DNA from 2 places in the Tumidithrix helvetica PCC 7403 genome. Region 2 is predicted to be linked to the other one. Evidence: riboswitches for the same ligand, from Rfam matches in the RefSeq annotation. Region 2 holds a riboswitch; the other holds the start of a gene.
What was found. A riboswitch is a leader RNA that binds a small molecule or an ion and turns the genes downstream of it on or off. The one in region 2 is predicted to bind cobalamin.
Positions count from the first base shown of each region.

Region 1: it holds a riboswitch for cobalamin, as region 2 does, so the genes downstream of both, ACP2WE_RS07050 (DUF1636 domain-containing protein) here and ACP2WE_RS19840 (HupE/UreJ family protein) in region 2, are expected to answer to the same signal.

Region 1 covers NZ_CBDDRA010000005.1:226,665-230,707, reverse strand. Annotated here, with positions in the region: gene ACP2WE_RS07055 (anthranilate phosphoribosyltransferase family protein) at 1-818, shown strand, start outside; cobalamin riboswitch at 871-1,012, shown strand; gene ACP2WE_RS07050 (DUF1636 domain-containing protein) at 1,035-1,439, shown strand; gene infA (translation initiation factor IF-1) at 1,563-1,799, opposite strand; gene ACP2WE_RS07040 (adenylate kinase) at 1,866-2,429, opposite strand; gene secY (preprotein translocase subunit SecY) at 2,429-3,730, opposite strand; gene rplO (50S ribosomal protein L15) at 3,841-4,043, opposite strand, start outside.
Region 2 covers NZ_CBDDRA010000025.1:5,342-9,384, reverse strand. Annotated here, with positions in the region: gene ACP2WE_RS19845 (PhoH family protein) at 1-806, shown strand, start outside; cobalamin riboswitch at 915-1,060, shown strand; gene ACP2WE_RS19840 (HupE/UreJ family protein) at 1,084-1,782, shown strand; gene ACP2WE_RS19835 (tetratricopeptide repeat protein) at 1,924-3,486, opposite strand; gene ACP2WE_RS19830 (ribonuclease catalytic domain-containing protein) at 3,811-4,043, shown strand, end outside.

The DNA of each region.
Region 1 (4,043 bases), on a different contig from region 2:
ATTCCGAACAAACCGTACTTGTGCTGGGTTCGCCCTATGATGGCAGATCGCGCACTGCACCCATCAGTCCGATCGCTAGTTTGATCTTGGCAAGTGCAGGCTGTCCCACGATCTTGCATGGCGGCGATCGCATGCCCACCAAAGACGGTTTACCCTTAATCGATATCTGGCAGGCTTTGGGCGTCAATTGGCAGCAGCTATCCTTAGCGCAGGTGAGACAGGTTCTAAGCGCGACGAATTTAGGCTTTGTCTATCTGCCCAAGCATTTTCCCTTGGCGCAGGGCATTGTGCCCTATAGAGATCAAGTGGGAAAAAGACCTCCCTTTGCCACCCTAGAACTAATTTGGGTTCCCTACCTAGGCAAAACCCTAACTGTGTCAGGGTTTGTACATCCCCCCACGGAAACCAATATCCGCGAGGCATTTGCCCTGCGCGGCGTGACTGAATTTGCCACGATTAAGGGTTTAGAGGGAAGCGTCGATTTACCCCGCGATCGCACCGCGATTTTGGGCATTCATCGTGGCGGTACGTTCGAGCGCTTGACCCTTTCAGCCAGAGACTACAACTTGCAGGGTAAAGATGTGGAAATTGCCGAGGCACTAGAAATGTCTCAGATGATTTTGTCTACGCTCAAGGGCTTGCCCTCGGAATATATGCAGTCTGCGATTTGGAATGGTGGATTTTATCTCTGGTTATCTGGCATTTCTGCCGATCTACAGTCTGGGCTCGATCGCGCCAAAGAAATTCTCAATACGGGCATCGCCGAGCGCAAACTTAAGGATGTTAAGGAAGCGATCGCCGCCTTCACCGCTGGCTGAGCGCGAAGCCTAAATTCAATCTGCCGTAAATCCAATTCAATTTGTTTGAAATGCTATAAGATAGGGGGTCGGTTCTGGTAGGGATCAGCTACTAGAGGAAACGGGGAAAGTATGGTGCAAGTCCTACACTGTCCCGCAACTGTAAAGGCAGTAATTGTCTAAGTCAGGATGCCCGCCGATTGCGATCGACAAAAAAAATACATCTGCGAGGTATAGATGGTTCATAAATTATTTGTTTGCACGACCTGTGCCAGTACTTGGAAAGATGGCAAACGGGTTGGTACTAGTGGCGGACAGCTACTACTAGACGAGTTGCTAAAGCTCAATCAAAGTTGGAGTTTGAGGTCAAGCTTCTTAATTCAGTCTGTTGAATGCATGAGTGCTTGCAATCGTCCCTGTGTTGTCGCGATCGCTTCTGAAGGAAAATACACCTATTTATTTGGCGATCTCCCTGTGGATGCCGCATCCCTCGCAACCACCGCATCAGCAATCTTAGTCTGTGCCAGTAAATATAATGCGCAAACAGACGGCAACCTACCTTGGGCAGAGAGACCTGCCCCGCTTAAAAAAGGGATTGTTGCAAAAATTCCACCGATGCAGGAGTTAGCAGCAATTGGATAAAGTTTTTTGACACCAAAAACTAAGGCAAGTGCTTACAAGATATCAACTATCTGAAAGTACTTGCCATTTCAGCAATATTCATTTTTGTGCTTCAAATATCTAGATTTAAAGATTTAGGATTGGCTACTTTTTGCCACCCTGATTGCGCAGGCGATAAGTAATGCGTCCTTTAGTCAAGTCATAGGGAGTCAGCTCTACCTTGACGCGATCGCCGGGCAAAATCTTGATATAGTTGCGACGAATCTTGCCAGAGATATGAGCGAGTACGTTAAACCCATTATCCAGATCGACTCTGAACATGGCATTAGGCAGTGACTCAGTCACTGTACCTTCCATTTCAATTGCATCTTGCTTGGACAAATAACCTCTCCGTTAAAAACTTGGTTTAAAAATCACTAGGGTCTTTCTCACGAAAGTCCCCGATCGCTAAGCGATCGATAGTTGCTGTTGAATAGCCTCTGTCACATTCTCTAAAGATGGGATGCCATCAATTTGAACAACATGAGTCCCGTAAAATTCTAACAGAGGTCTTGTCTTTGCATAATATTCTTCAAGGCGGTTTTTAATCACCTCTTCGGTATCATCAGCCCTATTTTGCTCTTGAGCGCGTAAAAGGATTCTCTCGACTAGTACTGGCTCGGGCACATCTAAATTAATCACGCGATCAAATTTTTGATCGAGTTCAGCCAAAAGATCGTTAAGAGCCTCTGCCTGTGGCACAGTGCGAGGAAACCCATCTAAAATCCATCCTGATTGGGTGTCAGGTTGACTGAAACGAGTCCGCATGACATCGATTACCACCTCATCAGGAACAAGCCGACCCGAGTCGCTAAAAGCTTTGACCTTTAGACCTAACTCGCTTCCCTGTTTGATCTCTGCTCTGAAAATGTCACCAGGTGCAATCCGAGGCACATTCCATAGAGCAGATAAGATTTCGCCTTGAGTACCCTTACCAGAACCAGGTGGCCCCATCAAAATGATCTTAGGCATTATTGCTTAACCATACCTTCGTAGCGTTGAGAAATCACATAGGTTTGTATCTGCTTCGATGTCTCGATTGCCACACCAACCAAGATCAATAAAGATGTAGCACCAATACCACTAAAGGTTGTTACACCCGTAGCACGCTCTATAGCTGTAGGAATTACTGCTACCGCGCCCAAAAAAACAGCGCCGAGAAACGTAAGACGATTGAGAACACCCGAAATATACTCTGATGTTGCTTTCCCTGGTCGAATCCCTGGAATACTACTGCCCATTTTCTTAAGGTTTTGAGCCAGATCGACAGGGTTAACAATTAGGGTTGAGTAGAAATAGCTAAACCCTAAAATCAGTGACAAATAGATTGGAATATACCCTGGACCACTTGGGGATGCAAAGTTGGCAATACTAACAAGTATTTCGTTACTGGAAAATTGTCCAAGGCTAGCAGGAAGAATTAAAACCGAAGAAGCAAAAATGATCGGCATTACGTTCCCTTGATTTAGCTTTAGAGGTAAGTAAGACGCTTGCTCTCTAAACAATTTACGCCCAACTTGACGACGCGCTGAAACAATCGGGATGCGACGGGTTCCTTCTTGGACAAACACAATGCCAACAATCATGACCAAAAAGATCACCATTAGCAAAATTACGCCACCAACCCTAGAACTATCCTGTTGTGCCAAAGCGATTGTGTCACCTAAAGATCTTGGCAAGCCAGCAACAATACTGATAAATATTAGTAAGGATGCACCATTACCCACACCTTTTTCCGTAATCACCTCACCAGCCCACATCACAAACATGGAACCCGCCGACAAAGCAAGCATGGTTTCAATCATAAAAGCAGGTCCAGGTTGGGTCGCTGCTCCAACATTTTGGATCCAAAAAGAAATACCTAAACTTTGGATTAAAGCCCATACCAAAGCCAGATATCTTGTGTACTGAGATATTTTACGTCTACCCGCTTCCCCCTCATTCTTCTGGAGGTTTTCTAGGGTAGGTAACGCCGCAGTTAGGAGTTGCAAAATAATCGAAGCATTGATAAATGGGATGATCCCTAGTGCGAAGATCCCAAGTAGGGATAAACCACCACCAGAAAAGATATCCAAGAAATTAACGACAGAATTATTTTTGACAACCTCACCAAAAATCTGGCGATCCACTCCCGGTAAAGGCAGGTAAATCCCCAGACGAATTAGGACGAGAATGCCCATCGTAATCAGAAGGCGATCGCGCAGACCCGCTGCCTGTGCCATCTGTAGGAAAGTTTCTTGAGGAGTAGGGTTTTTCCCTTTGCTAACTACCATTGCTATGCCTACCTTGAAGCTAGTAAGAGAGGTGTAAGTATCTTTGTTGTATTGTAATGCAGAATACTATTTTTCTGTATCACTGTGGCTTGCGACCATTTACTAAGCGACTAGATTTCAGTGCAGGTGCCACCAGCAGCTTCAATCTTAGCTTTTGCACCAGCAGTAAATGAGTGCGCGTGAACGTTTAAAGCAACACCAATTTCACCACGACCAAGAATGCGCAAAGCACCATCATTCTGTGTAACGATACCTGCATCCATGAGCGACTCTAAGGTAACTTCAGTTCCTGCTGGTAATTCACTCAGGCTGT
Region 2 (4,043 bases):
GTACTGAACCGCAGATTTCCCTCTGTTTGCAAATTGTTCGCGCCCTCAAGCAACTCTGGTCGCAAGATCGAGCGATCGCTTCGGTCGATATTTTGGCAGCCAAACAAGCTGTGGAAGAACAACGGGCGGAATCATGGAGCGATCGACCAGCGATTACAAGGAACCATCGAGGTGGACAGATTCAGCCACGCACGCTCAAGCAGCAGCAATACGTGCAGGACATGGAAAACCACGATCTGATCTTTGGGATTGGTCCTGCGGGGACTGGCAAAACCTTTCTGGCAGCGGTGGCAGCCGTCAAGGCATTGCAAAATCAGGAGTTTGAGCGTCTGATTTTAACCCGTCCTGCCGTGGAGGCAGGCGAAAAGCTAGGCTTTTTACCTGGCGATCTGCAACAAAAAGTAGATCCTTATTTGCGCCCTCTCTATGACGCTTTGTACGAGTTGATGGATCCAGAAAAAATCCCCAGCTTGATCGAGCGTGGTGTGATTGAGGTTGCTCCACTCGCCTATATGCGAGGTCGCACGTTAAACAATGCCTTCATCATCGTGGATGAAGCACAAAACACCACGATCTCCCAGATGAAGATGGTGCTGACGCGTCTGGGATTTAACTCTCGCATGGTGGTGACAGGAGATGTCACCCAAATTGACTTGCCCCATCATCAAAAATCTGGGCTCAAAATGGCGCAAAAGATCTTAGAAGGGGTTGAGGGTATTGCCTTTAGTCACTTTACTAAGTCTGATGTTGTGCGCCATCCACTCGTGCAAAAAATTGTTGCTGCCTACGAGCTAGCCGAACACTAGCTTGCAAACTACTTCCGAGCCTTGTTTTTGGGGAAAAGTATTAAGCTGTCACAGTTGCCATAATAAGAATTGCGTAGGCAGGATTGGGCACTTTCAAGCGTGATATCTTTATTAGGCTATAAAATCGGTTCTGTCGGAATTTGACCGTCAGAGTTAACGGGGAAAGCTTGGTGTAAGTCCAACACTGTCCCGCAACTGTAATGAGATCGCAAAAATCTCTGAGTCAGGATGCCCGCCGACGATCTTGCTCATTCCTAATATCTGCGAGGCACAGAAAATGAATAAATTTAAAAATTCTCGGTTTCTTCCTTTTAATAAGGTTGTCTATAAGGCAGTCTGTTTAGCTGCATTGTTTGGTGTTTTGTTGTTGTCAGCCACACCAGCTTTTGCTCACCATGCCATGGATGGAAAAATGGCATCTAACTTCTTTGAAGGTTTTGTATCTGGTATAGCGCACCCCTTGATTGGACCCGACCATTTTGCATTTCTTGTGGCAGTTGGCTTGCTTGCTGCTATTAAGCGACAGGGACTGATGATTCCGATTTCGTTTGTATTATCTGCGATGCTTGGTACTGGGGCACATCTAGCAGGCATAAATCTTCCAGGAGTTGAGCTATTTGTTTCTGGATCGATCTTGCTATTCGGTATTTTGTTGATTGAGAAGGATAGATTTAATACTTTTGTCGTTGCAGGGCTTTCAGCGCTTGCTGGCATATTTCATGGTTATGCGTATGGCGAATCCATTTTTGGCGCAGAAACTACTCCTCTAATTGCTTATCTGATTGGATTTACAATTGTGCAACTGGTGGTGTCACTCCTTGCATTTTGGATTGGTAAGGCAACCATCCTCAAGCAAAAAGCCGAACAGCAATCCCCCATACAGTTGCGTTCTGCCGGTCTAGTGATTTCTGGTATTGGTCTAGCTTTCTTCGCTTCCCAAGTTATTGCCGTTCTATTTCCAATTTCCAAAATCTAATCAATTCATCTAACTGCTTTTTAGGCGGTTAGATCTCCAGCAACCATTGAAAATGGCGGAGAGTCTGGAAGGACAGTTGTAGTAACAATTCATGAATTGTCTCTACAACTGTCTTTCTTAGTTTGAGATGAATCTATTGCTTTAGGTGATGCCCTGCAAAGCCTGTAATGCTTGGCGGGTACGCTTTACCCACTCTGTATTATTGTCAGCCTCGTAGAGCCTCAGTGCCTCTTGATAAGAGCGAATGGCGCTACTAATATCGCCTTGCATTGTGTATAAAGCCCCTAAACCAAAATGTGCCCTAGCGTAACTGGGGTTCAGAGAAATCGCTTTGTTGTAAGCGTCTAAAGATTCTCGCATTTTGCCTTGATCGGCAAGGGCTAAACCAAGACTCGCGTAGTCAACCCATAACTCTTCTTTGCCATAGACGATCGCACGGGTAAAAGCCTCAACAGCACCAGCACTATCTCCTTGGGTGCGGAGTAAATTACCTAAATTACTGTAGGCAACGTTATTTCTAGGCTCGGCATCGATCGCTTTCCGAAACGCGGCGATCGCATCCACAGGTTTATTTTGATCGGATAAGGCACGACCGAGATTGTTGTAGGCAGCCGCATATCTAGGGCTGAGATTGATGGCTTGCTCGTAGGCAGCGATTGCCCCACTTAGATCGCCTTGACGGCGCAATGCTAAACCCAACCCGTTATAGTTGGCTGCAACTTTAGGGTTTAACTCAATACTGCGCCGAAACACCTCAACTGCCTCAGGTGCTTTTTCTTTTTTAAGCAAGGCAGTGCCTAACGCCGCATACACATCCGCATTTTTGTTGTCTTGCTCGATCGATCGCCTGTAGGAAAGAATGGCTTGATCGGTGTCGCCTTTGGCATCGTAGGCAATCCCAATGTTATAAAAAACATTGGGGAAGCGATTGTTAATTGCGATCGCGCGTTTATATGCCTCTATAGCGCCATCATAGTCTTTGTCTTCATACAGGGCGATACCTAGGGAAAAGTGAGCCGTTGCATACTGGGGTGCAAGCGTAATCGCCTGTCGAAATGCAGTAATTGCCCCCTTGCGATCGCCTTGACGGCGCAAAACAGAGCCCAAACCATTGTGGGCGAGTGCGTACTGTGGGTCTAAGCCTACAGCTTTCTGGAAAGCAGCGACAGCACCATCAAGATTATTGCGTTGTTCTTCAGCCAGACCGAGATTGTAGTAGGTCGAGGCTAAACTCGCATCTGGTTTGCTGAGACGAATGAATGCGTTGTAGGCATTAATCGCCCCCACCATATCGCCTCGTTTATATAGGGCAATGCCCAAACCGTAGTAGGCAGGTGTATAGTTTTTGTCGAGTTCGATCGCCCGTCGATGGGAAGCGATCGCCCCTTCAATGTCCCCTTGTTGCCGCAGCGTTACGCCCAAACCGTAATGGGCAGGAACAAAACCAGGATTTAGTGAAATTGCTTGTCGGTAAAGTGCGACTGCCTCAGTCAGTTTGTTTTGCTCTCTTAGGACATTTGCCTGCTCGACCAGCTTGATCGCAGCATTGGGATTCTGTTCGGGTTTCGTTTCAATGGGTGTGGCAGTTTGCGCGATCTTCTCTGCAAATTGAGGGGCAGCTTGCGATGGGGTACACAAGGGCAGATAACTAACCAGTGAAATAAATCCAACCGTAGAAATCTTAGTAATCGCTTGCTTGATCATAGAATTTTTTTTGGATGTCCTTTTTGCTAGGATTACCGACACACCCATCGTAAACCATTCCCAGAAAACTTTTTCTCATCCATTCAGCTTAATTTTTGCAACCAAATTTGGCTCAAACGCTTTAAATCAAGGCAATTTCTAGCGAAAAAATACAGAAAACTTAATTAGAGGCTTAACATTTAGCACAGAGGCAATTTTCAATTTCAGCAAAATTCAGTATGTCTTTCATACACAAAACTTTGGCTTGGCATTTATCCAGTAAAATGCAAGGGTAAGGTTTCAGAAAGAGCGTTTTTAAAGCTTTCTAAAGGGCAAGGGGCGATTTTGGAAAAGGGCACATTGGTTGAATTTCGTTTGCATGGCGATCGCCGCTTGGCAGTTGTAGATCGACCTGAGGGCAAAAAGCACCTACAGGTGATTGACGAGAATGGCACGACCCACACAGTGCATCCTCGCGAAATTGACTTTGTGATCAAAAGCACGGCTGACTCCGATCCGCAGATGTTTACGGCACGACAGATCCCAGTTTTCTTTCAACAGGTTCAGCAATATTTAGA